Regions from separate parts of the Butyricicoccus sp. AF35-5AC genome, predicted to be linked through region 1. Evidence: predicted binding sites of a transcription regulator. Region 1 holds the regulator's gene; each other region holds the start of a gene.

Evidence for each region. The regulator Rex, encoded in region 1, represses fermentation and respiration genes when NADH is low (regulators of the CRP and FNR family bind a similar motif). The targets are predictions, from matches to a motif close to ATTGTTAANNNNTTAACAAT.
Region 2: DWZ82_RS12305 (acetyl-CoA C-acetyltransferase) is a predicted target of Rex. The motif match lies at 4,046-4,065, and genes of this name have one in related genera.
Region 3: DWZ82_RS00705 (phosphoglycerate kinase) is a predicted target of Rex. The motif match lies at 1,433-1,452, and genes of this name have one in related genera.
Region 4: gap (type I glyceraldehyde-3-phosphate dehydrogenase) is a predicted target of Rex. The motif match lies at 1,824-1,843, and genes of this name have one in related genera.

What each region holds. Positions count from the first base shown of each region.
Region 1 covers NZ_QUDX01000009.1:97,557-104,959, forward strand. The annotation lists gene DWZ82_RS11645 (hypothetical protein) at 1-107, opposite strand, end outside; gene DWZ82_RS11650 (metallophosphoesterase family protein) at 280-786, shown strand; gene DWZ82_RS11655 (type III pantothenate kinase) at 813-1,658, shown strand; gene DWZ82_RS11660 (aconitate hydratase) at 1,979-3,901, shown strand; gene DWZ82_RS11665 (isocitrate/isopropylmalate family dehydrogenase) at 4,008-5,165, shown strand; gene DWZ82_RS11670 (redox-sensing transcriptional repressor Rex) at 5,205-5,861, shown strand; gene metA (homoserine O-acetyltransferase MetA) at 5,939-6,853, opposite strand.
Region 2 covers NZ_QUDX01000011.1:30,042-37,444, reverse strand. The annotation lists gene DWZ82_RS12325 (4-hydroxybutyrate dehydrogenase) at 1-403, shown strand, start outside; gene DWZ82_RS12320 (4-hydroxyphenylacetate 3-hydroxylase family protein) at 513-1,958, shown strand; gene DWZ82_RS12315 (hypothetical protein) at 2,076-2,351, shown strand; gene DWZ82_RS12310 (acyl CoA:acetate/3-ketoacid CoA transferase) at 2,396-3,952, shown strand; gene DWZ82_RS12305 (acetyl-CoA C-acetyltransferase) at 4,144-5,334, shown strand; gene DWZ82_RS12300 (enoyl-CoA hydratase-related protein) at 5,599-6,417, shown strand; gene DWZ82_RS12295 (3-hydroxyacyl-CoA dehydrogenase family protein) at 6,532-7,403, shown strand, end outside.
Region 3 covers NZ_QUDX01000001.1:151,860-159,262, forward strand. The annotation lists gene trmL (tRNA (uridine(34)/cytosine(34)/5-carboxymethylaminomethyluridine(34)-2'-O)-methyltransferase TrmL) at 1-465, shown strand, start outside; gene DWZ82_RS00700 (DegV family protein) at 477-1,355, shown strand; gene DWZ82_RS00705 (phosphoglycerate kinase) at 1,580-2,770, shown strand; gene tpiA (triose-phosphate isomerase) at 2,883-3,653, shown strand; gene gpmI (2,3-bisphosphoglycerate-independent phosphoglycerate mutase) at 3,770-5,503, shown strand; gene eno (phosphopyruvate hydratase) at 5,755-7,074, shown strand.
Region 4 covers NZ_QUDX01000007.1:89,594-96,996, forward strand. The annotation lists gene DWZ82_RS10240 (sulfite exporter TauE/SafE family protein) at 1-118, opposite strand, end outside; gene DWZ82_RS10245 (MarR family winged helix-turn-helix transcriptional regulator) at 120-554, opposite strand; gene gap (type I glyceraldehyde-3-phosphate dehydrogenase) at 705-1,733, opposite strand; gene DWZ82_RS10255 (sensor histidine kinase) at 2,126-3,205, shown strand; gene DWZ82_RS10260 (hypothetical protein) at 3,256-3,573, opposite strand; gene DWZ82_RS10265 (S-layer homology domain-containing protein) at 3,738-4,529, opposite strand; gene DWZ82_RS10270 (iron-containing alcohol dehydrogenase) at 4,929-6,071, opposite strand.

The DNA of each region.
Region 1 (7,403 bases):
ACCGCACGCCTGCCGTCTGCGGTGCCGAGCGCACCGGAAAGCCGTTCGAGCGCCGCGTCACCGCCGGCCTGTGCCGCAAGTCTGCGGAGCAGTTCGTTCTGATCCATTCGCGTCCCGTCCTCTCTCATAAGAAGTTGTTTCATGACAGTATATGCCGCCGGGAGGAGAAGTGTGTGCACAGGGAAATAAATTGTGGCTGATCGCAAGAAAATTACTTTACATCGCGGGATACTCGGTGTAAAATACAGCTATATGTGCGGCGCAGAGAGAGGGAACAACATGAAAGTGCTGATATTTGCAGATTCCCACGGCTATAACATGGCAATGGCCTTTGCGGTAGACAGGGAAGAACCGGATGCGGTCATTCACTTAGGCGATCACGCCGAGGATGCTCGCGAGATCGAGCGCGTGTTCCCGGCCATGCCGATCTACCGCGTGCGGGGCAACAACGATTTTGACCCCGATGTGCCGCTGAATGCGGTTGTGACACCGGGCGGCGTGCGGATTTATATCACGCACGGCCACCGTGAGCGTGTCGGCATGCTGTCGAGCGGCATTGTGTCCCAGCGGGCTTACGAGGAGCACTGCGCGCTTGCCTTTTTCGGGCATACGCACCGCATGATGCTCGAGCGGGAGAACGGCGTGTGGGTATGCAATCCGGGCAGCATCAGTCTGCCGCGCGGCGGCCCGGCCAGCTATGCTCGGCTGACTGTCGAGAACGGACGGGCTGCGCTGCTCGAGCTGGTCGATGAGGACGGCAGTCTGCTGCGAAAAGAGAGTCTGTAAGAGAAATAGAAAATTAGGAGAACATTATGCTTTTAGCAATCGACGTAGGCAACACCAACATGGTGTTCGGTTTATATGACGGAGACAAGCTGCGCGGCTCGTTCCGCATTTCCACCAATTCTGAGCGCACCTCGGATGAGCTGGGCATGCTGATCGCGCAGTATTATCACTTCCACGAGATCAGCTGCGCGGAAACGACGGCGGTCGTGATCGCATCGGTCGTGCCGCCGGTGATGTATACGCTGATCAATGCCATCCGCAAGTATCTGTTTGTGCAGCCGGTCATTGCAGGCCGCGATGCGGATATCGGCATTGAAAACTGCTATGCCAACCCGCGCGAGGTCGGCGCGGACCGACTGGTCAACGCGGTTTCTGCGGTTCGCAAGTATGGCAAGCCGCTCATTATTGTGGATATCGGCACGGCGACTACCTTTGACGCCATTGACGAGAACGGCGCGTATCAGGGCGGCGCGATTTTCCCAGGTCTGAAGGTGGCGATGGAGGCGCTGTTCCTCAAGGCGTCCAAGCTGCCGCGCGTGGACATCGAGCGCCCGGAGAATGCCATCGGCAAGACTACCGTGCAGTCCATGCAGTCCGGTGCGGTGCGCGGCTATGTCGGCGCGCTGACCGGCATTATCACGGATATCCAGAAGGAGCTGGGCGGCAAGGCGAGAGTCGTCGCTACCGGCGGCATGGGCCGCATGATGGCGGAATACTGCGACCTCATTGACGATGTGGACCCGAACCTGACGCTCGAGGGTCTGCGTCTCATCTACGAGAACAACCGCGAGGCGTTTGAAAACCGCAAGCTGGATATGACCAGCAGCGTCATCGAAGTGACCGAGGAAGGTACATGGCAGGAGAACAAGTGAGTTGAGCTGCCGCGGAACCGCTTTTTCAGCAAACACAAGTAACTTTCTGCCGAAAACAGTAATTCTGCTGAAAAAACGCAGAAAAAGGCTTGAACTTTTTCAAATCACTGCGGTGAAAAGTGCTTTGCAAAACCGATAGAATGTTGTAAAATAGAAGTGGTTTCGTGTATGCGAACACCACTTCTATTTTTGTTTTTGGGCACGGTGTGGGTTACACCGTGGAGAAGGCTGTGGAAGCCGCAACCACCCATTCTGACGAGAATGGGGCGCGAAAGCGAAAGCCTTTCGCGTCGGGACATAAAGGAGCGAAGGAAACACACATGGGTATGACAATCGCGCAGAAGATTTTGAAAGCGCACTTGGTAGACGGCGAAATGGCACTGGGTCAGGAGATCGGTCTCAAGATCGACCAGACGCTGACGCAGGATGCCACCGGCACGATGGCTTATCTCCAGTTTGAGGCGATGGGCGTCGATCAGGTCAAGACCGAGCGCTCGGTCGCTTACATTGACCACAATACCCTGCAGTCCGGCTTCGAGAATGCGGACGACCACAAATATATCGGTTCTGTCGCTAAGAAGCACGGTATCTACTATTCGAAGGCAGGCAACGGCATCTGCCATCAGGTGCATCTGGAGCGCTTCGGCGCACCGGGCAAGACCCTGATCGGCTCGGACAGCCATACGCCGACCGGCGGCGGCATCGGCATGCTGGCGTTCGGTGCCGGCGGCCTGGACGTTGCAGTCGCAATGGGCGGCGGCGCGTACTACATTCCGATGCCGAAGATGGTCCGCGTCAACCTGACCGGCAAGCTGTCGCCGTGGGTATCTGCGAAGGACGTTATTCTGGACGTACTGCGCCAGATGACCGTCAAGGGCGGCGTCGGCAAGATCGTAGAGTACGCAGACGAGGGCGTAAAGACCCTGTCCGTACCGGAGCGTGCCACCATCACCAACATGGGCGCTGAGCTGGGCGCTACCACCTCGATCTTCCCGTCCGACGAGGCAACCAAGAAGTTCCTCGAAGCACAGGGCCGCGGCGACGTATGGGTACCGCTGTCCTCCGACCCGGACGCAGAGTATGACGAGGAGTACACCGTAGACCTGTCCGCACTCGAGCCGCTGGCAGCTATGCCGCATATGCCGGATAACGTCAAGAAGGTATCCGAGATCGGCGAGATCAAGGTAAACCAGTGCTGCATCGGTTCGTGCACCAACTCCTCCTATTACGACATGATGAAGGTCGCTTCCATCCTCAAGGGCAAGACCGTAAGCCCGGAGGTTTCGCTGACCATCAGCCCCGGTTCCAAGCAGGTATTCAATATGCTGGCGCAGAACGGCGCTCTGGCGGATATCATTTCGGCTGGTGCGCGTATCCTTGAATGCGCCTGCGGTCCCTGCATCGGCATGGGCCAGTCGCCGGAGTCCGGCGGCGTATCGCTGCGTACCTTCAACCGCAACTTTGAGGGCCGTTCCGGCACCCAGGATGCACAGATCTTCCTCGTATCTCCGGAGGTTGCAGCAGCGTCTGCACTGACCGGTGTGCTGACCGATCCGCGCACCCTCGGTGAGATGCCGGAGATCGAAATGCCCGAGCATTTCACCATCAATGACAACATGATCGTAAAGCCGGCCGAGAATCCGGCTGAGGTTGAGGTCGTTCGCGGCCCGAACATCAAGCCGTTCCCGCTGGGCAAGGCACTCGAGGCATCCTACACCGGCAAGGTCGTTCTCAAGACTGAGGACAACATCACCACCGACCACATCCTGCCGGCCGGCGCAAAACTGCTGCCGTACCGCTCGAACGTGCCGTACTACTCCAACTACTGCTTTATCAACGTCGATCCGGAGTTCCCGTCCCGCTGCAAGGAGCAGGGCGGCGGCGTAATTGTCGGCGGCGCAAACTACGGTCAGGGCTCGTCCCGTGAGCATGCAGCGCTCGTTCCGCTGTATCTGGGCGTAAAGGCCGTACTGTGCAAGTCCTTCGCACGAATTCACAAGGCAAATCTGGTCAACTCCGGTATCATCCCGCTGACCTTTGCCGATCCGGCGGATTACGATGCGATCAATCTGCTGGATGAAATCTCTCTGCCGAACGTGCTCGAGGAAGTGAAGAACGGCGAGCAGGTCACCGTTGTTTGCGGCGGCAAGACCTTCAAGGCCGACTGTGAGGTTTCCGAGCGCCAGCGTCACGCACTGCTTGCAGGCGGCACGCTGCTGTACGCACGTCAGCAGAGCAAGTAAGTCAAGACGTTATGCCGACCGGAGAGCCAAGCGGGTTCTCTGGTCGGACTTGACAGCCATATTTTCTTTTGTTAAAATAATATCAATGGTGTAGGAGGACAAAACCATGTCTATCGACCAGTCTGTTCTGGATAAATTTGAGGCAGTTGTAGAGAGCCAGCGCAAGCGTATCATGGATATGAAGGCGCAGGACGATTTTATTGATTACTCCAAGCTGGACAAGCTGATCATCGGCGTGTGCGGCGGCGACGGCATCGGCCCGATGATCACCGGCATGGCCCAGCACGCGCTGGAGGTTCTGCTGGCGGACAAGGTAAAGGCCGGTAAGGTAGAGTTCCGCGTGATCGACGGTCTGACCATCGAGCGCCGTGCCGAGCTCGGCTGCGCTATCCCGCCCGACGTTATGGAAGAGCTGAAGAAGTGCCACGTTATCCTGAAGGGTCCCACCACGACTCCGCGCAAGGGTGATCCGTGGCCGAACGTAGAGTCCGCGAACGTTGCAATGCGTAAGGGTCTCGACCTGTTTGCCAATGTGCGCCCGGTAAAGGTACCTGAGCTGGGTATCGACTGGACGTTCTACCGTGAGAACACCGAGGGCGGCTACGCTGTCGGTTCGCAGGGTGTGCAGATCGACGACGATCTGTTCATCGACTTTACCGTAGCTACCTCGCAGGGCTGCGAGCGTATCGCTCGTCTGGCCTTCGACTATGCACGCAAGACCGGCAAGAACCGCGTTTCCTGCGTCACCAAGGCGAATATCATCAAGACCACCGACGGCAAGTTCCTCGATACCTGCCAGAAGGTAGCCAAGGAGTATCCGGAAGTACAGTTTGATGACTGGTACATCGACATCATGACCGCAAAGCTGCTCGATGACAAGCGCCGCCGCGACTTTAAGGTCGTTGTTCTGCCGAACCTGTACGGCGACATCATCACCGACGAGGCCGCTGAGATCCAGGGCGGTGTCGGCACGGCAGGCTCTGCCAATATCGGCAAGCGCTATGCGATGTTCGAGGCAATTCATGGCTCTGCGCCGCGTATGGTACAGGAAGGCCGTGCAAAGTACGCGGATCCGTCCTCCGTACTGCGTGCAGCCGTTATGCTGCTTGAGCACATCGGTGAAATCGAACTGGCAAAGAAGCTCGACCGAGCACTTGATATCTGCATGGTAGAGGAGCACAAGGTTGTTGTTACCGGTCGTGATACCGGTGCAACCGCACAGGAATTTACCGATTATGTGCTGGATACCATCGCTAAGCTGTAATTTACACGAGAAATAGAATTTGAGAGAGGGAGAGGGTCTGTGGAACACAAGCAAGAGGTTTCCAAAGCGGTAATTCAGCGATTGCCTCGCTATTATCGGAATATTTGTGAGCTGAAGGCTGAAGGGGAGCAGCGTATCTCCTCCAAAGCACTGGCAGAGCGCATGGGACTGACCGCTTCGCAGATTCGTCAGGACTTTAACTGCTTCGGCGGCTTTGGTCAGCAGGGCTACGGCTATAATATCGACAAACTGCAGGAGGAGCTGGGTGCGATCATGGGTCTGCGGACCGGCCGCACGGCGATTCTGCTGGGTGCCGGTAACCTCGGTCGTGCACTGCTTAATAACTTTAACTTTTCTGCCAGCGGCTTTGAGCTGCTGTGTGCGTTTGACGCAAATCCGCAGCTCATTGGTCAGCGCTTTGGCGGCCATGAGGTACGCAGCGCGGATACGCTTGCGGAGTTTATTGAGCGCAACAAGCCGGATGTGGCGGTGCTCACCATTCCGCGCGGAGATGCCCCGCGTATCGCACACGGTCTGGTAGAGCGCGGTATCCGCGGTCTGTGGAATTTCACCGGCGAGGACCTTCATTTGGAGGGACTGGGCGTTCCGGTCGAAAACGTGCATCTGTCGGACAGCCTGATGACACTGTGCCATCTGGTCGGCGCAGCAGACGGGGAAAGAGAGCAGAACCTGTAAAACGAAAGGGAGTATCTTTTGATACTCCCTTTTTTGTGCGAAAAAAGCCGCTATCCAATGGATGAGCGGCTTTGGTATTACATTTTGTCCAGATAATACGGTGTTGTCTGGTACACATAGTAGTTGACCCAGTTGGTGTAAAACAGGTTGGCATGTGCCTTCCAGGTCACCAGTACGTCCTCGTTGGGATCATCGTTGCGGAAGTAATGGCGCGGCACCTCCGGGTTCATGCCTTTAGCCAGATCACGCTCATACTCCTTTTTGAGCGTGTCGGCGTCGTACTCGCCGTGACCCAGCACAAAGATCTGACGGCCATTCATTGCCTCTACGATGTGCACACCGGCTTCGTGCGACTCCGCGAGAATGGTCAGACGATCGTTTTTGCGGATGTCGGCGGCACGCACCTCGGTGTGGCGCGAGTGCGGTGCGCAGAAGATATCATCAAAGCCGCGCAGCAGCGGCTCCTTCGGCAGCAGAACATGGTGCTTGAAAATACCGGACATTTTCTCGGGCAGCATGTACTTCGGAATACCGTAGTGATAATACAGACCGGCCTGCGCCCCCCAGCAGATGTGCAGCGTGGAATGAACGTGCGTTTTAGTCCAGTCCATGATCTCGGTCAGTTCCTTCCAGTATTCGACTTCCTCAAACGGCATGGTCTCTACCGGCGCACCGGTGATGATAAAACCGTCATATTTCTGGTCGCGGATATCGTCGAACGTCTTGTAGAAGGTGAGAAGATGATCCTCCGGCGTATTTTTGGAATGGTACGTTTCGGTCTGGATCAGATCGACCTCGATCTGGATCGGCGTGTTGGATAAACAGCGCAGGATCTGGGTCTCGGTAATGATTTTCAATGGCATCAGGTTGAGTAAACCGATGCGAAGAGGACGAATGTCCTGTGTCGCGGCACGGTGTTCGGTCATAACGAAAATGTTTTCGCTCTCCAATACGGCGCGTGCCGGCAGACTGTCGGCTATCTTGATAGGCAAGCCGACACCTCCTTTTTCTCTTCACAAATCTTTATATAATATATTCAGTATAGCAGATTTACGGCGGTATCTCAAGGGTTTGCATAAAATGCAGAAAAATGAAAAATAGTTATTGACAAAACAGGGGGAACGATGGTATCCTAAATAAGCTGTTTTCAAACAGCGGTTCAGCGTACCAAAAAGAACTTGAAAAAAGTTCTTGACAAACGGCGAAAAGTTTGGTATTCTGAATAAGCTGTTTCGACAGCGGTCAAAATAGAATCGAGTCGATGAACGAAAATTGATTGAAAAATAAATCGAAAAAAGTTCTTGACAAACGCTTCTGGTTTTGATATACTAAATAAGCTATTGATGAGCGGTTAAGAACAACGAAAAGTTGTGAAAACTCTTTGAAAACAGCAGATTGTACCTTGTAAATTAAACAACGATGTGCTTAAACTTTTGTTCAAAAGAACGAAGGTTGTAGTGCGAACCTGAAATTTCGAGAGTTTTTTACTCTTGGTAAATCGCTGGAAGTCACAACTCCAGTTAAAATAAAGTGACACGTCAG
Region 2 (7,403 bases), on a different contig from region 1:
GTTCGCAGGCATCGCATTCCTGAAGGCTGGCTGCGCTACCGTTCACGGTATGTCCTTCCCGCTCGGCGGCACCTACCACGTTCCGCACGGCGAGTCCAACTACGCTCTGTTCGGCAAGATCCTCGAGATGTACGACGAGTACGAGCCGGCTGGCGAGCTGGGCAAGTTCAAGGAGATCGTTGCTCGCTGCCTGGGCTGCACCAAGGAAGACGCTCTGCGCACCCTGAACGTAACCCTGGAGAAGGTTCTGCACCTGAAGCCGCTGCATGAGTACGGCTTCAAGGAAGAGGACGTTAAGGCATTTGCACTGTCTGTTGATGCAAACCAGCAGCGTCTGATCACCAACTCTTACCGTCCGTGGAGCATCGAGCTCAGCGAGCGCGTATACAAAGAGTGCTTCTAATTTCCGTATGTAACGCCTGAATAGGGCGGGGAGTCCCGTCTCCCCGCCCTGTTTTCTTTATTCATGTTATGTGCACCAAATTGTAATGAGAAAGGATACTTGATCACTTATGATGACCAAAGACCAGTACATTGAATCCTTGCGCAAGCTGAACCTCAACCTGTATATGTTCGGCAAGAAGGTAGAGAATCCGGTTGACGACCCGGTTATCCGTCCTTCCCTGAACTCCTTCGCCGCTACCTACGAGCTGGCTGAGGACCCGCAGTATCAGGATCTGATGACTGCTACCTCCCACATCTCCGGCAAGAAGATCAACCGCTTCACCCACATGCATCAGTCCACCGACGACCTGATCAAGAAGGTTAAGATGCAGCGTCTGCTCGGTCAGAAGACTGCAGCTTGCTTCCAGCGCTGCGTAGGCATGGACGCTATGAACGCTGTATTCTCCTCCACCTACGAGATCGACGAGGCTTGCGGCACCAAGTACCACGAGAACTTCCTCAAGTTCCTGACCCGCGTACAGGACGAGGACCTCGCAGTTGACGGCGCTATGACCGACGTTAAGGGCGACCGTTCCCTCGCTCCGTCCAAGCAGGCTGACCCGGATCTGTTCCTGCACGTTGTAGAGCGCACCGCTGACGGCGTATACGTTACCGGCGCCAAGGCTCACCAGACCGGCTTCGTAAACTCTCACGAGGTTCTGGTAATGCCGACCATCTCCATGCGCGAGGGCGACGAGGACTACGCGATCTCCTTCGCTGTACCGACCGATTCCAAGGGCATCACCCTGATCTACGGCCGTCAGTCCTGCGACACCCGCAAGATGGAAGAGTACAACGACATCGACGTTGGCAACAAGGTATATGGCGGCCACGAAGTTCTCGTTATCTTCGACCGCGTATTCGTTCCGAACGACCGCATCTTCCTCAACGGCGAAGTTAAGTTTGCCGGCATGATCGTAGAGCGCTTCGCAGGCTATCACCGTCAGTCTTACGGCGGCTGCAAGGTCGGCGTAGGCGACGTTCTGATCGGCGCTACCGCTCTGGCTGGCGATATGGCTGGCTCCTCCAAGGCTTCCCACGTTAAGGACAAGCTGATCGAGATGACCCACCTGAACGAGACCCTGTACTGCTGCGGTATCGCTTGCTCCTCTCAGGGCACCAAGACCAAGGCAGGCAACTATCTGATCGACCTGCTGCTGGCTAACGTCTGCAAGCAGAACGTTACCCGCTTCCCGTACGAGATCGCTCGTCTGGCACAGGATCTGGCAGGCGGCCTGATGGTAACCCAGCCGTCCGAGGCTGATTACCGCAACCCGGAGCTCAAGCCGTACATCGAGAAGTACCTCAAGGGCGTTGCTTCCGTTCCGACTGAGGACCGTATGCGTCTGCTGCGCCTGATCGAGAACATGACCATGGGTACTGCAGCTGTCGGCTATCTGCCGGAGTCCATGCACGGTGCAGGCTCGCCGCAGGCTCAGCGCATCATGATTGCCCGTCAGTCCAACCTTGAAATGAAGAAGGAACTGGCAAAGAAGATTGCTCGCATCAAGTAATCTCTGAGCAAACTATAGGCACTCATGGAGCACCCGTGAGTGCCTGTGTTTGCGTTATTACCTATTGTTTCCCTATGGTAACATTCGGAAATGATACATAGAAAGGGGTTGTGCGCCTTGCTGCGCTGCACGGTAAAATTCTGCGGCGGCTGCAATCCGCGCTATGAGCGCGGAGACGCCTACAAGGCGATTTGCGCTGCCCTGCAGGACACCGCCTCATTCTCCTATCCGGAGGACGGTGTTCCTTATGACGTACTGCTGATCCTACGCGGCTGCACCGGCTGCCCGTATCTCTATGAGGAGATCGAGGCCGCGCACCGTGTTGTTGTTGCCGCAGCGGATGAGATTCCGCAGGCGATAGATAGAATCAGGTCTTTCACGTCACAGGCGTGACCACTGTAAAACCGGTCGCACTATTATCAGGAGGATTGATAAACATGAAGAAAGTAAGCATCATCACCGCGGAGGAAGCTGCTCTGAAGGTTCAGGACGGCGATACCATTGCTACCGGCGGTTTCGTATCCTGTGCTTGCCCGGAGACCCTGTCCAAGGCTCTCGAGAAGCGTTTTCTTGAGACCGGCCACCCGCAGAACCTGACCCTGTTCTTTGCAGCCGGTCAGGGCCACCGCGATGGCACCGGCGGTGACCATTACGGCCATGAAGGCATGGTTAAGCGCGTTATCGGCGGCCACTGGGACCGTGCTCCGAAGCTCGGCGAGCTGGCTCTGAACAACAAGATCGAGGCTTACAACCTGCCGCAGGGCGTTATCTCGCACATGTACCGCGATATCGCTGCTCACAACATCGGCACCATCACCCACGTTGGCCTGAAGACCTTCGCTGACCCGCGCAACGGCGGCGGCAAGCTGAACGACGTTACCAAGGAAGATCTGGTAAAGATCGTTAACATCGAGGGTCAGGAGCGCCTGCTGTACAAGGGCTTCCCGATCAACGTTGTATTCCTGCGTGCTTCCTACTGCGATGAGTACGGCAACTGCACCGTACATCGTGAGATCGGTCCTCTGGACGTAACTGCTATGGCTCAGGCGTGCAAGAACTCCGGCGGCAAGGTAATCGTTCAGGTTGAGAAGATCGTTCAGGGCGGCTCTCTGGACCCGAAGCTGGTTGCTATCCCGGGCATCTATGTTGACTCTGTTGTAGTCGGCACCGAGGAGGAGAACATGCAGTGCCTCGGCATGCCGTACGACGGCGCGCTGACCGGCGAGTTCCGCATCCCGGTTGACGCTATCCCGCCGATCCCGATGGACGCTAAGAAGATCATCGCCCGCCGCGCTGCTATGGAGCTGCCGCAGGACGCTATCGTAAACCTCGGCACCGGCGCACCGGAGAAGATCGCTAACGTAGCTGCTGAAGAAGGCATCTCCGACAAGATGACCCTGACCGTTGAGGCAGGCTCCATCGCAGGTGTACCGTACGGCGGCACCCAGTTCGGCGCTGCTGCCAACGCACAGTGCATCATCCCGCACAACGTACAGTTCGACTTCTATCAGGGCGGCGGCCTTGACGTTGCATTCCTCGGCCTGGCTGAGACTGCTCCGAACGGCGACCTGAACGTATCCAAGTTCGGCACCCGTCTGGCAGGTGCAGGCGGCTTCATCGACATCACCCAGAACGCCAAGAAGGTTGTTTACTGCGGCACCTTCACTGCAAAGGGCCTCAAGACTGAGTGCAAGGACGGCAAGCTCGTTATCACCCAGGAAGGCGCTAAGAAGAAGTTCGTTAAGCAGGTTGAGCACATCACCTTCTCCGGCGATTACGCTAACGAGGTACATCAGCCGGTTCTGTACATCACCGAGCGCTGCGTATTTGAGCTGCGTCCGGAAGGCGTTACCCTGACCGAGATCGCTCCGGGCATCGACCTGCAGACCCAGATCCTCGACCAGATGGAATTCGTTCCGAAGATGGCTGACGAGATCAAGACCATGGACGCTCGCATCTTCCGTGACGAGCTGATGGGTCTGGCTAACGACTGATCAATTCTATTTGTGCAGATTATGCAAACGGAAACCGGCCTTTTCATATAATTTTACAGAATCGACCAGTTTCCCTTGCATTCTGCCGAATGGTTTGATAAAATATTAACGAACTCAAGAAAATCGAGTTTCCATCACCATGCGGCGGCATAGTTTTTTCGCCGCATCAGTAGAAAAGGAGAAACAGCTAAATGAACGTTTACATCTGTTCCGCTGCCCGTACTGCAATCGGCACTTACGGCGGCACCCTCCGCGATGTACACTCCTCCGAGCTTGGCACCGCTGCTGCAAAGGCAGCTATCGAGCGTGCAGGCGTTGACAAGGAAGCAATCGACGAGGTTCTGTTCGGTCAGGTACTGCAGGGCGGCGTAGGCCAGAACGTAGCACGTCAGGTTTGCCTGAAGTCCGGTCTGCCGATCACCACCCCGGCTATGACCCTGAACAAGGTTTGCGCTTCCTCCATGCGTGCCATCTCCCTCGGCACCCAGATCATCCGTTCCGGCGAGAACAAGATGATGCTGGTAGGCGGCTGCGAGTCTATGTCCGGTGCTCCGTACATCTCCCGCGATACCCGCTGGGGTGCTCGCATGGGCGACAAGAAGCTGGTCGATATGATGGTATACGACGGCGTATTTGATGTATTCAACCAGTACCACATGGGCATCACTGCAGAAAACGTAGCTGAAAAGTACGGCATCACCCGCGAAATGCAGGACGAGATCGCTCTCGCTTCCCAGCAGAAGGCAGCTGCTGCCATCGCTAACGGCCGCTTCAAGGACGAGATCGTTCCGATCGAAGTTAAGAAGAAGAAGGAAACCGTTATCTTTGATACCGACGAGCATGTAAAGCCGAACACCACTCTGGAGATCCTCGGCAAGCTGCGCCCGGCATTCAAGAAGGACGGCGGCACCGTAACCGCAGGCAACGCTTCCGGCATCAACGATGCAGGCGCTGCAATGATCATCGCTTCCGAGGAGTTCGTTAAGGCAAACGGCCTCAAGCCGCTGGCTAAGGTTCGTGCCTGGGGCTCTGTAGGCTGCGATCCGTCCATCATGGGCGTAGGTCCGATCGAGTCCACCCGTCAGGCTCTGTCCCGCGCAGGTCTGACCGTTGCTGACCTCGACCTGATCGAGTCCAACGAGGCATTTGCTGCACAGGCTGCTGCTGTTAACCGTGAGCTTGGCTTTGATATGGACAAGGTTAACGTAAACGGCGGCGCAATCGCTCTGGGTCACCCGATCGGTGCAGCCGGCTGCCGCATCACCACCACCCTGATCCACGAAATGATCAAGCGCGACCTGACCATCGGTCTGGCTACCATGTGCATCGGCGGCGGTATGGGCGAAGCTATCATCGTTGAGCGCGACGAGCTCTGCAAGTAAGTCTTGCTATAGGGGGCTTCAAAAGCCCCCTATATACCAAAATCAGTTCCGTAGAAACTGATTTTGGATACCCGAACGACGCCGCCCACGGCGGCTGGGTCGGGGTGTAAAAACCCACGCGCATGTCGCGGGTTTTTACGAACAGGAACGAGTTCCTGTTCTATTTGATTGCAAACATCCTTTGGATGTTTGATGGCCTCCGAATAGAGGTCAGCCTTGAGCGTTTTACGCTCATAGCACATATTCTGAAAGGAAGTCTTAAAAATGACTGACGTAGTAATCGAAAAAAAGGGTCATGTTGCGATCGTTAAGATCGAGCACATGAAGGCTATGAACGCTCTGTCCACCGACATGTACGCACAGCTGGAAGAGGCATTCGACGAGCTGGCTAAGGATCTGGACGACGTTTATGCAGTAGTTCTGACCGGTTCTTCCACCGTTAACAAGAAGGGCAAGACCGTTAACTCCTTCGTTGCAGGCGCTGACATCTCCGAGATGGCTACCAAGACCTGTGCAGAAGGCAAGCTGTTCGGCAACGAGTCCAACCGCGTTTGCTGGAAGATCGAGAACTTCAAGCGTCCGGTTATTGCTGCCATCAACGGCTTCTGCCTCGGCGGCGGCTGCGAGCTGGCTATGTCCTGCGACATCCGTCTCGCTTCCGAGAACGCTTCCTTCGGTCAGCCTGAAGTTGGTCTGGGCATCACCCCGGGCTGCGGCGGCACCCAGCGTCTGGCTCGCTTCGTAGGCGCAGGCAAGGCTAAGGAAATGCTGTACACCGCTCGCGCTAACTACACCGCTCAGGACGCTCTGGACATGGGCCTGGTTAACTACGTATATCCGCTGGAGAACCTGCTCGATGAGGCTGTAAAGCTGGCTGAGGAGATCGCTGCTCAGGCTCCGATCGCTGTTTCTCTGGTTAAGGAAGCTGTAAATGTTGGCATGCAGACCGACCTGAACTCCGCTCTGAAGTTCGAGGGCAACTGCTTCGCACAGTGCTTCGCTACCGAGGATCAGAAGTACGGCATGGCTTACTTCCTGGACAAGAACCGCGACAAGCCGGCTAAGGAATTCAAGAATAAGTAAGCATTGAGACAGTCGGACCGCACAATTCAAAACCAGATTGTGCGGTTTTGACTAATCAATATTCGCAATACCTGTTCATCCATCCGCAAAGAGTGAGAGAGAGGTTAATTTAGCATGAAAGTTTGTGTATTCGGCGCTGGCAACATGGGCGCACGCATCACTGAGGTATTTCTGAACGCAGGTCATGACGTTACCATGATCGACATCAAGCCGGAGTTCACCGAGCGCGGCAAGACCGTTATCACACACGATTACGAGTTCCTCGTAAGCAAGGGCAAGATGACCGCAGAGCGCAAGGACGAGCTGCTCGCTTCCCTCAAGACCTCGGTTGACCGCAAGGACGCTGCCGATGCTGACTTCATCATGGAAGTTATTCTGGAGCGCATGGATCTGAAGAAGGACCTGCTGGAGGATCTGGACAAGATCTGCCCCGCTCACACCATCTTCGCTTCCAACACTTCCGGTCTGTCCATCACCGAGATGGCTGCCTGCATCCCGCACCGTTCGGATAAGTTCATCGGCTGCCACTTCTTCAACCCGGCTCAGATCATGAAGCTGGTTGAGGTTACCCGCGCGATCCAGACTTCGGACGAAACCTTCCAGACCGCATTTGACCTGATGGCATCCCTGGGCAAGACCCCGGTTGCCGTTAAGGAAGGTCCCGGTTTCGTTGTAAACCGCATCCTGATCCCGATGATGAACGAGGCAATGGGTATCGTTGCTGACGGCATCGCTTCCCCTGCTGATGTCGACGTTGCCATGCAGCTTGGCGCAGGCATGAAGTCCGGCCCGCTGCACACCGCTGACCTTGTTGGCCACGACGTAAACCTCGCAATCATGGAGACGCTGTACCGCGAGACCGGCGACCCGAAGTACCGTCCGCATCCGCTGATGCGTCAGATGGTTCGTGCCGGCTGGCTGGGCGTTAAGACCGGCAAGGGCTTCTTCGACTATGATGGTCCTTTCGGCAAGGAGATCGTGAAGAA
Region 3 (7,403 bases), on a different contig from region 1:
GAGCCGGAGATCCCGCAGAACACCGGCAACATTGCCCGCACCTGTGCGGCGACAGGCTGTGTGCTGCATCTGGTCGAGCCGCTCGGCTTTGCTATCGACGATAAGCGCATGAAGCGGGCCGGTCTGGATTACTGGCACCTGCTCGATGTGCGTATGTATAAAAATCTGGATGAATTTTTTGAGAAAAATCCGGACGGCCGCTACTTCTATGCGACAACAAAGGCGCCGCACGCCTATCATGAGGTGGAATACCGCGACGGCGACTACCTGATGTTCGGCAAAGAGACCCGCGGTCTGCCGGAAGCGCTGCTCATCGAGCACCCGGAACGCTGCGTTCGCATTCCCATGAGAGAGGGCGCGCGCAGCCTTAATCTGTCTAACTCGGTCGCTGTTATTGTGTTTGAGGCACTGCGGCAGACCGGCTTTGAAAATCTGAGACTTGCGGGACCGTTTCCGCAGGCATAAAGGAGTAAAGCATGGAAAAGATTCATATTTTGACCGATTCCTCGTCGGATATCCCACACGAGCTGGTGGAAGCCCACGGAATCGAGATCGTTCCGATCATGCTGACGCATGAGGGACGCAGCTTCCGCGAATACTATGACATTACGTCCGAAGAGTACTGCAGGCTGCTCGAGACCAGCAGCGAGATTCCCGGCACGGCCATGACTACGCCGACCGTATTCCTCGAGTCCTACAACCGTGCATTTGAGCGCGGCTGCACGCATCTGCTGGCAGTGCTCATCAATGGCGGCGGCTCGGGTACCTATCAGGCGGCCTGCCTTGCAAAATCCATGTTTGAGGAGGAGCAGGGCGAGGGCAAAATGACCATCGAGGTCATCGACTCCAAGACATACACCTATATTTACGGACACATTGTTGTCAAGGCTGCCGAAATGCGCGAGCAGGGCGAGAGCTTCGACGCGATCGTCAGCGTGGTAAAGAGCCGTCTTAACCGCGTGGAAGCTTACCTCGGCGTGTACAGCCTCAAGTTCCTCAAGAAGTCCGGCCGTATTTCGGGCGGCGCGGCTTTCGTGGGTGAGGCGCTCGGTCTCAAGCCCATCAGCCATGTGTATGACGGTGCGGTAAAGGTGTGTGACAAGGTGCGCGGTGAGAAGGCACTCGTTGCCGGAATGAGCAAAAAAGTCTCCGCCCGTGTGGTGCAGCCGGATAAGCAGACGGCTATCCTGCTCTACGGCGACGTACCTGCCGAGCGTCTGGATGAAATGGAAAAGCGTCTGCGTACCGAAATTGGATTCCGCGATGTGGAACGCGTAGTGATCGGTCCCTCGGTTCTGACAAATACTGGTCCGCTGGCGATGGCTGTAGCGTATTATGGAACGCCGCGGGATTGATGCAAAAATTGTGAATGTTGTTTAATATTTCGCAACTTTTTGGCGAAAAACGCAAAAATCCTCTAAAAGCGAGTTGGAATGTGATGATTTTCACAATTTTGCTTGCGAATGACACGAATTACGAGTATAATTCTGTATTGGAAACGGAATTATTGTAGTAATAACAACCGTGCTTTTGTTCCTTATCGTAACTTTATAATACATCTTAAAGGAGAGGGATATTTATGCAGTATAACAAGAAGAGCGTTGAGGATATCGACGTATCCGGCAAGAAGGTAATTGCCCGCTGCGATTTTAACGTACCGCAGGACGAGAACGGCAACATCACCGACGACAAGCGCATCCGTGCTTCGCTGGAGACCATCAACTACCTGCTGGATCACAACGCTGCTGTAATCCTGTGCTCGCACCTCGGCCGTCCGAAGGGCGAAGTAAACATGAAGTATTCGCTGGCTCCGGTCGCTAAGCGCCTGAGCGAGCTGCTTGGCAAGGAAGTCAAGCTGGCAAAGGACGTTGTAGGCGAGGACGCTAAGAAGCTGGCCGCTGAGGTTAAGCCGGGCGAGGTCGTTCTGCTTGAGAATGTTCGCTTTGAAAAGGGCGAGACCAAGAACGACGCTGCACTGGCAAAGGCTATGGCTGACATGGCTGACATTTACGTCAACGACGCATTCGGCACCGCACACCGTGCACACGCTTCCACCGCAGGCATCGCAGATTACCTGCCGGCTGTATGCGGCTTCCTGATCAAGAAGGAAATCTCCATCATGGGCAAGGCTCTGAGCGACCCGGCTCGTCCGTTCGTTGCAATCCTGGGCGGCGCTAAGGTTTCCGACAAGATCGGCGTTATCGAGAACCTGATCGACAAGTGCGACACCATCATCATCGGCGGCGGCATGGCCTACACCTTCTCCAAGGCAAAGGGCGGCGAGATCGGTACCTCTCTCTGTGAGGAAGACAAGATCGAGCTGGCACTTGGCCTGCTCAAGAAGGCTGCTGACAAGGGCGTTAAGCTGCTTCTGCCGGTTGATACCGTTTGTGCAGATCACTTCGGCGCGGACGCTGCTCCGGTCGTATACGAGGCTGGCAAGATCCCGGCTGACATGATGGGCATGGACATCGGCCCGAAGACCGTAGAGCTGTTCTCCGAGGCTGTCAAGGACGCAGGCACTGTTGTTTGGAACGGTCCGATGGGCGTATTCGAGTTTGACACCTTCGCAGTCGGCACCAAGGCTGTTGCCAAGGCAATCGCTGAGAGCAAGGCTGTTTCCATCATCGGCGGCGGCGACTCCGCAGCTGCTGTTGAGAAGCTGGGCTTTGCTGACAAGATGACCCACATCTCCACCGGCGGCGGCGCTTCTCTGGAGTTCCTCGAGGGTCTGGAGCTGCCGGGCATCGCATGCCTGCAGGACAAGTAAGTCCATTAGGAACGCTTTATATCGGAGCGCGTTCTGTTGAGCGCTCCGTATAAATACATAAAGATTTAAGACGGAAATGTCCGTCCGAATGTTTGAAAGGGGTAAAACCAACATGAATCGCAGATATCGTAAGACCATTATCGCCGGCAACTGGAAGATGAACAAGACTCCGGCAGAGGCAAAGGCTCTGATCGAAGAGATGAAGCCGCTCCTGTCCAAGACCAAGTGGTGCGAGATGGTTCTTTGCGTACCGTTTACCGATATTCAGGCTGCTGTAAAGGCTGCTAAGGGCTCCAAGATTGCAATCGGCGCTGAGAACATGCACTTCGAGAAGTCCGGCGCGTTCACCGGCGAGATCTCCGCTGACATGCTCAAGGAGCTGGGCGTTAAGTACGTTATCATCGGCCACTCCGAGCGCCGTCAGTACTTCAACGAGACCGACGAGGCTTGCGGCAAGAAGGTTCAGGTCGCTCTTGAGAACGGTCTGCGCCCGATCCTGTGCGTAGGCGAGTCTCTGACCGAGCGCGAGCAGGACGTTACCATGGAAGTTATCCGCAAGCAGATCAAGATCGCTCTGCAGAACGTAGCTGTTGAGGACATCAAGAAGGTCGTTATCGCTTACGAGCCGATCTGGGCAATCGGTACCGGCAAGACCGCTACCGCAGAGCAGGCTAACGAGGTTTGCTCCGCTATCCGTGACTGCCTGCGCGAGAAGTACGGCGCACGCGCTGCACGCGGCATCACCATCCAGTACGGCGGTTCTATGAACGCGAAGAACGCTTCCGAGCTGCTGGCTCAGCCGGACGTTGACGGCGGCCTGATCGGCGGTGCCTCCCTGAAGAGCGCTGACTTCGCTACCATCGTAGAAGCAGCTAACCAGTAAGATAAGGATACGGGAAAGGGAAACGCTCCCTCACCGTTTTGCGGAGGGGGACATGGTGCATATCGTGTCCCCTTTTATTCTCTTATCGTTCGCTTCTGTAAAGGAGTTTTATCAGTATGAAAAAAACCACTATGCCGGGCATGCCGGAGGTAGAGGTAGTCGAGATCAAGACTTCCGCACCGGTTAATGTTCTGGCAGATCCGGCTCCTGCAAAAAAGCCGGCGGCAAAGCGTACTCGCAAGACCGCTGCTAAGACTGCCGAGGAGAAAAAGCCGGCAGCAAAGCGCGGCCGCAAGCCCAAGGCAGCCACCGCTGCTGCCAAGAAGGCAGAGGGCCCGAAGAAGCCGACCGCTCTGATCATCATGGACGGCTTCGGTCACCGCGAGGAGACCAAGGGCAACGCCATCGAGGCTGCTAAAAAGCCGAATCTCGATAAGATTTTCGCAGAGAACCCGCTCACCTATATCGGTGCATCCGGTCTGGACGTTGGTCTGCCGGACGGCCAGATGGGCAACTCCGAGGTTGGCCACACCAACATCGGTGCAGGCCGCATTGTATATCAGGAGCTGACCCGCATCACTAAGGCCATCCAGGACGGCGATTTCTTCGAGAATCCGGCTCTGATGAGCGCTATCAACCAGTGCAAGTGGTTCGATTCCACCCTGCACATTTTCGGTCTGCTGTCTGACGGCGGTGTGCATTCCCACATTGACCACATGTTCGCGCTGCTCGAGCTGGCACGCCGCAATGGTCTGCGCAAGGTTTGCTTCCACTGCTTCATGGACGGCCGTGACACGCCGCCGCAGTCCGGTATTGAGTATATCGACCGCCTGCAGGCCAAGATCGACGCTGTCGAGGTCGGCTGCATCGCAACCGTATCCGGCCGTTACTATGCAATGGACCGTGATAACCGCTGGGATCGTGTGCAGAAGGCGTACAACGCCATTGCACTCGGCGAGGGCGAGCACGCTGCTACCGCACACGAGGCCATGGAGCAGTCCTACGCAAACGGCGTAACCGACGAGTTCGTTGTTCCGGTTATCGTTACCGAGGGCGCGACCGTCAAGGATGACGACGCGATCATCTTCGCAAACTTCCGTCCCGACCGTGCACGTGAGATCACCCGTGCATTCGTTGATCCGGAGTTCACCGGCTTTGAGCGCGTACAGCCTAAGATTCACTACGTCTGCATGACGCAGTACGATGCTACTATTCCGGGCGTGGAAATCGCCTTCAAGCCGCAGAGCCTGAAGAACACGTTCGGCGAATATATCTCCGATCTGGGTATGACCCAGCTCCGCATTGCCGAGACCGAGAAGTACGCACACGTTACGTTCTTCTTCAACGGCGGCGTTGAGAAGGAGTATCCGGGCGAGGATCGCGCTCTGATCCCGTCCCCGAAGGTTGCAACCTATGATCTCCAGCCGGAGATGAGCGAGCCTGCCGTTACCGAGGAGTGCGTAAAGCGCATCCTGTCCGGCAAGTACGACGTTGTTATCCTCAACTTCGCAAACTGCGATATGGTAGGTCACACCGGCGTATTCGAGGCTGCCGTAAAGGCGATTGAGGCTACCGATGACGGCGTAGGCAAGGTCGTTGACGCCATCCTCAAGATGGGCGGCCAGTGCCTGATCACTGCCGACCACGGCAACGTCGATCAGATGCTCGACGCTGATGGTGTGACTCCGTTCACCGCACACTCCACTAACCCGGTGCCGCTTGTAATGGTCGGTCACGAGGGCAAGCTGGCAGACGGCGGCGTACTGGCTGATCTGGCTCCCACCATGCTGGATATGATGGGCATTCCGCAGCCTGCAGAGATGACGGGTCACAGTCTGCTTGTTAAGTAAGTCTCCAAGGGGGACGCTGTCCCCCTTAGATACCGAAAAAGTTCCCAAGGAAACTTTTTCGGATATCCCCCTCATCTTTGCACGGCAAAGACGGTTCGGGACACGCGTCCCGGAGCAGTGGTATAAAAGTCCGGCAGAGCTGGACTTTTATGGGGAATTTTATCGCCGCGTGCGCGCGGCGCAGCAAAAATGTGATTTTTGCTGTTTCGTTAGCCAACCATTTTATTTTATAATAAGAAGGAGAAAGAATTATGAAGGGCTACATTGAAATTGTTGATGTAATCGGCCGCGAAGTTATGGACTCCCGCGGCAACCCGACCGTTGAGGTTGAGGTTTACGTTGAGGGCGACACCGGCGCATACATGGGCCGCGCTGCTGTTCCGTCCGGTGCTTCCACCGGTATCTTCGAGGCTTGCGAGCTGCGTGACGGCGACAAGTCCCGCTACAACGGCAAGGGCGTACTCAAGGCTGTTGACGCTGTAAACGGCGAGATCGCTGAGGTTGTTATCGGCATGAACGCTCTCGACCAGCAGGCAATCGACAAGGCTATGATCGAGGCTGACGGCACCCCGAACAAGACCAAGTTCGGCGCAAACGCTATCCTCGGCGTATCCCTGGCTGTTGCCAAGGCTGCTGCAGAGGCTCTGAGTCTGCCGCTGTACAACTACATCGGCGGCTGCAACGCTAAGACCCTGCCGATGCCGATGATGAACATCCTGAACGGCGGCGCACACGCTACCAACAACGTTGAGATTCAGGAATTCATGATCATGCCGGTTTCCGCTCCGTCCTTCCGCGAGGCTCTGCGCCGCTGTGCAGAGGTATTCCATCAGCTGAAGACCACCCTGAAGGAGAACGGCACTCCGGCAGCAGGTGTAGGCGATGAGGGCGGCTACGCTCCGAACCTGAAGAAGGACGAGGATGCTCTGAAGGTTATCGTTCAGGCAATCGAAGAAGCTGGCTACAAGCCGGGCGAGGACTTCATGATCGCGATCGACGCTGCTTCCTCCGAGTGGTGGAACGACGAGGAGAAGTGCTATATCCAGCCGAAGTCCGGCAAGAAGCTGACTCAGCAGCAGCTGGTTAAGATGTGGAAGAACTTCGCTGAGAAGTACCCGATCATCTCCCTCGAGGACGGCATGGCAGAGGAAGACTGGGAAGGCTGGGCTATGCTGACCAAGACTCTGGGCGACAAGATCCAGCTGGTTGGCGACGACCTGTTCGTAACCAACACCGCTCGTCTGTCCAAGGGCATCGAGCTTGGCGTTGCTAACTCCATCCTGATCAAGGTTAACCAGATCGGCTCCCTGACCGAGACCCTGGATGCTATCCAGATGGCTAACCGTGCCGGCTACACTGCAGTTGTATCCCACCGTTCCGGCGAGACCGAGGATGCTACCATTGCTGACATCGCTGTTGCACTGAACGCTGGCCAGATTAAGACCGGTGCTCCGTCTCGTACCGACCGCGTTGCAAAGTACAATCAGCTGCTCCGCATCGAGGAAGAGCTGGGCGAGGATGTTGCACAGTTCCTGGGCAAGAAGGCTTTCTTCAACCTGAAGAACAAGTAAGTCTCCGTCCTTACCGTTACTGCAATATGAGAAAACCGCACGCTTTTGCGTGCGGTTTTTTTATGGCTCAATCATAAAAGCTGTGGGATGAAGGATTTCTGATGTAATGATTGAGCCTTTTTATATAGAAATTTCTTGCGAATATATAGTAAATTCTTGCGCTTGGGTTGACGGACGGACAAACCTGTGCTATCATAACTGCAGTAACATAGCGAATTCTCTGTGCTGAAACGGAGAATCTGGCTGTTTTGGTTAAAATTGCTCACATTTTCATTTCTTTATCATAAATCACCTCTGCACCTTGTGTGCAGAGGTGATTTGTTTTTTCG
Region 4 (7,403 bases), on a different contig from region 1:
GAAAGGTGATGAGAATGGGGCTGATAACGGCGGCGGCGCTCATGCCCGCGAAGCCGGTGCCGAGGCCAGCGCCCATGCCGGCGAAAAACGTGACGAGCACGGTGAAAAGCATCGTCATATCAGCGCACCTCCTGCAAGAGCTGGTCGAGATTGCGGTCGATGACACCGACGGCATCGCCAAACGCCTGCCGCTGTTCATCACTCATGCCGGAGAGCAGACGGTCGATGAACTGCGCCTGCAATGCGCGGCCGCGGTCGATGATGGGAAGCGCCTTGTCGGTACATATCAGACGGGTCTTGCGGCGGTCGCCGGGGATGCTCTCGCGGCGCAGATAGCCCTCCTCGACCAGCCGGTTGACGTTGACTGATACGAGGTTCGCCTTGATCCGGCGCAGCTCCACGATGTCGCTGGCGGTGTCATGGCCGGGGTTGTTGGCAAGGAACAGCAGGATGTCAAACGCCGTCTGTGTCAGCTTGAGTTCGCGGCACAGCGGTCGGCACATTGCGCTGTATGCCAGATCGGTCTTGTGCGTAAATTCCATATAGGGATTCATGTATATCACCTGCTTCAAAAATAGATAGTCTAAATTTGAACTAAGTATAGCATGATATGCCTGTGCCGTCAAGCCGGAGAGAAAGAAAAAAGCTCTTGTTCCGAAGAACAAGAGCTTTTTGAAAACATTTTATACGCCGGTGGGCAGCAATTACTTGTTGTCAACCTCTGCCATGTGCTCGATGAGCATCAGCAGCTTGTTGGAGTAGCCCCACTCGTTGTCGTACCAGGAAACAACCTTTACGAAGGTGTCGGTCAGGTAAACGCCAGCGTTAGCGTCGAAAATGGAGGTGCGCTCGTCGCCCAGGAAGTCAGAAGATACAACAGCATCCTCGGTGTAACCCAGAACGCCCTTCAGGCCGCCCTCAGACAGCGGCTTCTCGGAAGCAGCCTTCATAGCAGCGCAGATGTCTTCCTTGGTAGCCGGCTTAGCCAGGTTAGCAGTCAGGTCAACAACGGAAACGTCCAGGGTCGGTACACGCATGGAGATACCGGTCAGCTTGCCGTTCAGCTTCGGATAAACCTTGCCTACAGCCTTTGCAGCGCCAGTGGTGGACGGGATGATGTTGCCGCAAGCAGCACGGCCGCCGCGCCAGTCCTTCTTGGACGGGCCGTCAACAACCTTCTGGGTGCCGGTTGCAGAGTGTACGGTGGTCATCAGGCCCTCGGTGATGCCGAATGCCTCGTCCAGTACCTTAGCGATCGGAGCCAGGCAGTTGGTGGTGCAGGATGCGTTGGATACGAAGGTCATATCCTTGGTGTAAGTGTTCTGGTTAACGCCCATTACGAACATCGGGGTGTCGTCCTTGGACGGAGCAGACATGATAACCTTCTTAGCACCGCCGTCGATGTGAGCCTGTGCCTTCTCCTTGGTCAGGAATACGCCGGTAGACTCTACAACGTAGTCAGCGCCAACCTTGCCCCACGGAATGTTCTTCGGGTCCATCTCTGCAAAGAACAGAACCTTCTTGCCATCAACGGTGATGGAGTTGTCATCATACTCGATGGTGCCGTCGTAACGACCGTGCATGGTGTCATACTTGAGCATGTATGCCATGTAGTCCGGAGTCATGAACGGATCGTTTACCGCTACGAACTCGATGTTCGGGTTCTTCAGACCAGCGCGGAAAACCATACGGCCGATACGGCCAAAACCATTGATACCTACTTTGATACCCATTTTACAGTGTTCCTCCTAAATGTTTTGATGAAGTTCTCTGTTGATGTTTTTATTATACACTAAATGCGCAGTTTGCCGCAAGGTGTAATATTTGTGATTTTTTTGTCATTCCGACCGGTATTTTTGTATAATTTTCTTTGCAATGACAGTAGCGGCAGTGGTATAATAAACACATCGTACAAAATATGGGGATTCGGTTTGTATAATCCCCCGATTTTCGGGATGAGAAAAGCACAGCGCGCGCCGTGCTGTTTTTTCACATCCGCGAAGACAGAGATTAGTATGCCAAATACCGCGCAGCATATACCGGACGCAGGAAAACACGATCGAGAATGACAGCAGCTTTCCCACAGTACAAAGGTAAAATTACACGGTGTTTTGGGAGGATAATGATGGAAGACGCATTTTTTTCGCAGCTGGACGGCAACGCAGTCCGCGAGCTGCTGCTGCGCACCGAGCTGCGGCATGCGGCGCTGTTCGCGGTGAGCGATACGCTGCGTATCGAGCGGTGCAGCGACGCGGCACAGCAGCTTTCCGGTCTGCACCCGATGGAGGAGCTGGATCCGTTCCTGAGCGGCAGCACGCGGAATATACTGCTCCGGTGCATAAATACACAGTCTGCCTGCACCGCAGAGGAGGACATCGACGGAACGGTCTACACGGTCGAAATGATCCCGCACCGCGGCGGTGCACTGCTGGCGTATCTGCGGCGCGACCGTGCCGCCTATGACGGCAGCCTGCGGGTCATTCAGGACAAAAGCTCGCGTTATCTGGGCGCTTTGATGGCCGAGGCCGAGCAGGTGGAGGATCCTGCACTGGCAGACGGACTGCGGCGGCAGTGCATGCGACTGTATCGGCTGCTGACGCACTCGGATTTACTGCACGACCCGCTGCTGACCGAGCAGCTTTCTCTGCGGCGCTGCGACCTGTCAGCGCTCTGCCGCGATGCCGTGCAGCAGGCTGAGACGCATGCGCCTGCGGGCAGTGCAAAATTCATCGTACAGGTGCCGGAGCATGCAGACGCGCTCATTGACGTGAGACTGGTGCGTACGGCAATCTATAACCTGCTGACAAACGCGCTGCGCGCAACACCGGAGGACGGCGAAATCACGGTTTCGCTGACCGATACGCGGGATTTTGTGACGATTGCGGTTGCCGATACCGGTCCGGGACTGGACCCTGCGAAGTTCGATGACCTGCTTTCCGGTTGGCGGCGCACCACCTCGATGGACGATTACCGGGAGCTCGTGCGCGGCGGCACACCGCTTGGTCTTGGTCTGCCGCTCGTGGGTCAAATTGCGCAGGCGCACGGCGGACGGCTGCTGCTCACACAGAGAGAGGGCGGCGGCAGTGTGCTGCACCTGTGTCTGGCGCATTTGCCGCATACGCTCGAGGATGACCTGTTCCGCGCACCGACTATCATCGAGGACGGCTATACCGCCGAAGAAATTGAATTTTCCATCCTGGAATGAAATAAAACAGCCTCAGAGGCACGCAAAAATCACGCTCTGAGGCTGTTCTCTTATGTGTTGTCGGGAGAGGTGTACGAACCGCGGTAGACCTTAATGGACTCCGGCAGCCAATGCCCGTCCACAGGCTTCTGAATCTCGGTGATGGTGTATGCCAAACCGTGGTATTTCGCATATACGATGGAGGTTTCGCTGTTATAAACGGCGATTTTGGTGCCGTCAGGCATGGTTTTCTGCCAGACAGTGAGTTCATCGTCCGGCGTGCTGCTGACAAAAAGCAGGCCGCCGGTCGGCATATAGCTGATGTTCAGACTTGCAGCCAGCACGCACAGCAGCGGAACGATCAGCAGGAATGCAATGCGTTTTTTCATGAGCTGTTACCTCTTTCGCGGAAGCTGTCTCTCGGTATCTGCATTATAGCAGATAAACCGTATTTTGACAATTCGCGTTTTGACTGAAAACTGTGACGTGAAATTGACGCCCCAAAGACATAGAAAAACCACCTGTTATCAGTGATAACAGGTGGTTTTGCACATTATTTGATCTGCTGAGACAGGTTGTACAGCACCTGTGCCAGCTCAACCGACTTAATCTGTCCCTTGGGATTGAATGCGCCGTGATTGTCGCCGTTCATCAGCTTGTTGGTCTGACAGAACGCAACGGCATCCTTCGCCCACGGAGCGAGCGAAGAAGCATCGGTAAACGCGGTATTCACACTCGTATCAGTCGAAACCGTAATCTTTCCGGCCTTTTCGAGCAGCGTAATGTAGCGCTGCAGCACTGCCGCAAACTCCTGACGGGAGATGGAGTCATAGGGACGCAGGTAGTGCTGGCTGTCACCGGTCATAATGCCGGATTCAAAGCAGAACGAAGCGCCATCACGGTAAAGCTCGGGGATTTCGGCGTAATCGGGCGCTTCCTTAACAGCCATGCCTGCATAGGATGCAGTCAGTTCCGGGTCAACGAGCTTTGCACTGTTGTAAATCGCTTCAGCAACCGTGCAGCGGTTTTCCGCCGGATTGAACCACGGAAAATATTCTTTACCGTCGATATGACCCGCCGGCAGCATGATGTTGTTCTCAATCACATAGCGGACTGCGGGCGTGAACCACGAGTTCTCCGGCAGCTCATATTTCTGCTCGAACTCGGCATCGGTCAGGTCCTTGTCGTTCTTGGCGTAAAGGTTGTTTTCCTGCTCATCGGCGGTCTGTGTGGCGGATACGGTGGTATCAACGTTATCCGGAAGGTCGGCAGCGAGCGCGGTGGTGCTCATGGAGAGTGCCACTGCACCGGTGAGGAAAAATGCCATTACCTGTTGAAATTTCATAGAGTGTACCTCCTTGTCTGCGGCAGAGCCGCAAGCTAATAGATGTATGACGTATATCATACTCTGTGACTATTATAGCATGATCTGGCGGCAATACAAGCAGTGTAACACAGATGTAACGCAAACGACACAAAATCGTCCGAAAGTTCCGCCCGTTGGTTGAAACTTTCTCCCTCCCAAAGTCAAAAAGTCAGCGCTATCCTTGCGCGGCTTCTTGGCCGCGCTGCGCGGTACACGCCCCGACTTTTGCTCTCATTAAATATTTTTAAGGATAGAGGCCTACGGGCTGGCATTTGCAATGCAAATGCTATTTAACACGCGCTATCGCGCGAAAATGTGTTAGCAACTGCCGTTATCGAAAAAAGAGCGGACCAATCGGTCCGCTCTCAGCGTATTCGCTTAAATGCTTTCGGTGATGATGTCCATAATCTCCTCGCGGGACAGCGTGCGCGGATCGACACGGAACAAGGCGCCCATGGTGCTTGCTGCGTTGTCAGCAAGTTCGCCTGCGTCTTCCGGCTTTACGCCGTAGTCGGACAGGCGCAGCTTGTCCACGCCGCACGCCTGCTGCAGCTCAGCCAGCGCAGCGAGAAAATCGCCGTCCGCACGTCCGAGTGCGTGTGCAATGGCCTGCAGGCGGTCAGCCGAGGTGTCCTTGAAGCGGCTCCAGTATGCCTTGGACAGCATGATCAGACCCGCGCCGTGCGGCAGATCGGGATGGAACGCGCTCAGCGCATGCTCGATGGCGTGCTCGCCGCTGCAGCTCGACAGCGTTTCGACAAAACCTGCCAGCGTGTTCGCCAGTGCCACATCCGCGCGTGCATCGGCGTTGCCGCCGTCCTTAACAGCTGTTGCCAGCGATTTGCCAATCAGCGTAATTGCCTGCAGCGCGAACATGTCGCTCATCGGGCTTGCAGTCTTAGCCAGATAGCCTTCGGCCGCATGGAAGAATGCGTCAAAGCCCTGGTATGCCGTCAGATGCGGCGGAACTGTCATCATAAAGTCCGGATCGACGATCGAAATGGTCGGGAAGCACTTCTCGCCGCCGCCGCCGATCTTTTCCTCGCCGTTGGTGATAACCGTGAACGGGTCGGCCTCCGTGCCCGTGCCTGCGGTCGTTGGAATAGCAACAATCGGCAGTCCGGCATTGGCCATGCGCTTGCCGCCGCCCGTGCCGCCGTGAATGTAGTCCCACCAGTCGCCGTCGTTGGTCGCCATAATGGCAACCGCCTTGGCCGTGTCGATGGACGAGCCGCCGCCGAGGCCGACAACAAATGCAATGTTCTGCTCACGGCAGAGCGCAGCGCACTCGCGTACGCCCTCGATCGTCGGGTTTGGCTGTACCTTGTTGTATACCACGGTCGGATGACCGGCTTCCGCCAGCGTATCCGCCACCTTGGCCACATAACCCAGTTTGGTGGTGGAGGTGCCGCCGGTGATGATCAGACCCGTGCCCTGCGGCAGGCGTGCCTTGGCCAGACGCTTGACCGATCCGGCACCGAAAAATAAGCGTGTCGGCATATAAAAGCTAAAGTTTTCCACTGCAATAGCCTCCTTTTGGGATTAGTAGTTAGTGATTAGAAATTAGAGTGAAGAGCTCCTACCAAGTGGGAGTTAAGACAATACCGCATAATTGAACAAGAGCGATTTGCAAATAAATTTTGCGGTGTTGCCTTAAGTAATGTCCTCACGTTGCGTGGACGGCCAATGACCGCCCCTGCGATGCAGATGGTGCAGTTCAGAAAGTAACGGTGTGCCGAGGACGTTGCACCCTACGGTAAAGATTACTGATAATTGTAACTCGGAGGTGTCATCCGTTATATCCAGACCAGCGAGTTGCGCGACATACCCGTGCCGCGCTCGCGCGGCGTCAGCGCAGGGTCCGCTTGCTTCGCAAGCCCCAACACTTTTATTATACCAAATTCCACACTGGGAGAAAAGAGCCAAATCACCGAAATGGATGGCTTTTTGTTGTGCAATATGCAACCTAAAAAGTCGCAAAAAACGCTTGACGTTGTGCAATATTGATGATATTATAATGACACAGAAAAGATAAAGGCAAACACCAAAGGCAAAGTAAAACAGGGGTTTTACTCCAAAAGGCGCAAACCTTCATCTAATCTGAAGGATGTCAATCCGGTTTGATACCCACGAAAGAGGTGAGTCCAATGGTATCAGAAGAGGCATCTTACCAGTTCGCGGGACTCGCCGCGGCGCTGTGACCGAAACGATCAAGGTGATAGCTGAAAAAATGAGCGAGTTCCAATTCCACAATTTGAACCGCCTGAAAAGCGCGATCGGCTTCTAAGCAAAGGTAACAACAACGGTAACTTTGGGGAAGCTATCCTCGTGAATTTAACTATCCGTACATGGCATACTAAGACAGTCAAGCGGATCGAGGCAGCAGGAAAGTAAGGTTCATACATGACAGAACCCTGATATTTGATGCGCCGGCGAACAAAACGAAGTATCTTACGATACCTGCCGGATGCTGCACCCGCCGATGGGCATACTGATGAGTATCTGCAGCATAGACATACCGCATCGGAACGAGATAATATCAAAGTCCGAGTAAAATCCGGTTCGACAAGGCAGGCTGTATCACATCTTCCGCCGAGCAGTGACGCATCACCCACTGGAAATAGAGTTCCCGAATGTAGGAAAGGCAACCAAACGGACTATGTAGTTTGTGCAGTAAACGAACCTTAGCCGGGCTGTTCCGCGAACGTAAGATCGAAAGATGCCGAAAAAACAACCGAATACCAATCCAAATGCGATGGGAAATATCCTGTCGGGAAAAGAGGATCTATGGAGATTTGGAAGTAAAAGCCCTCGTTCATGTGTCTGTGAATGAGGGCTTTATTTTGTCCTTTT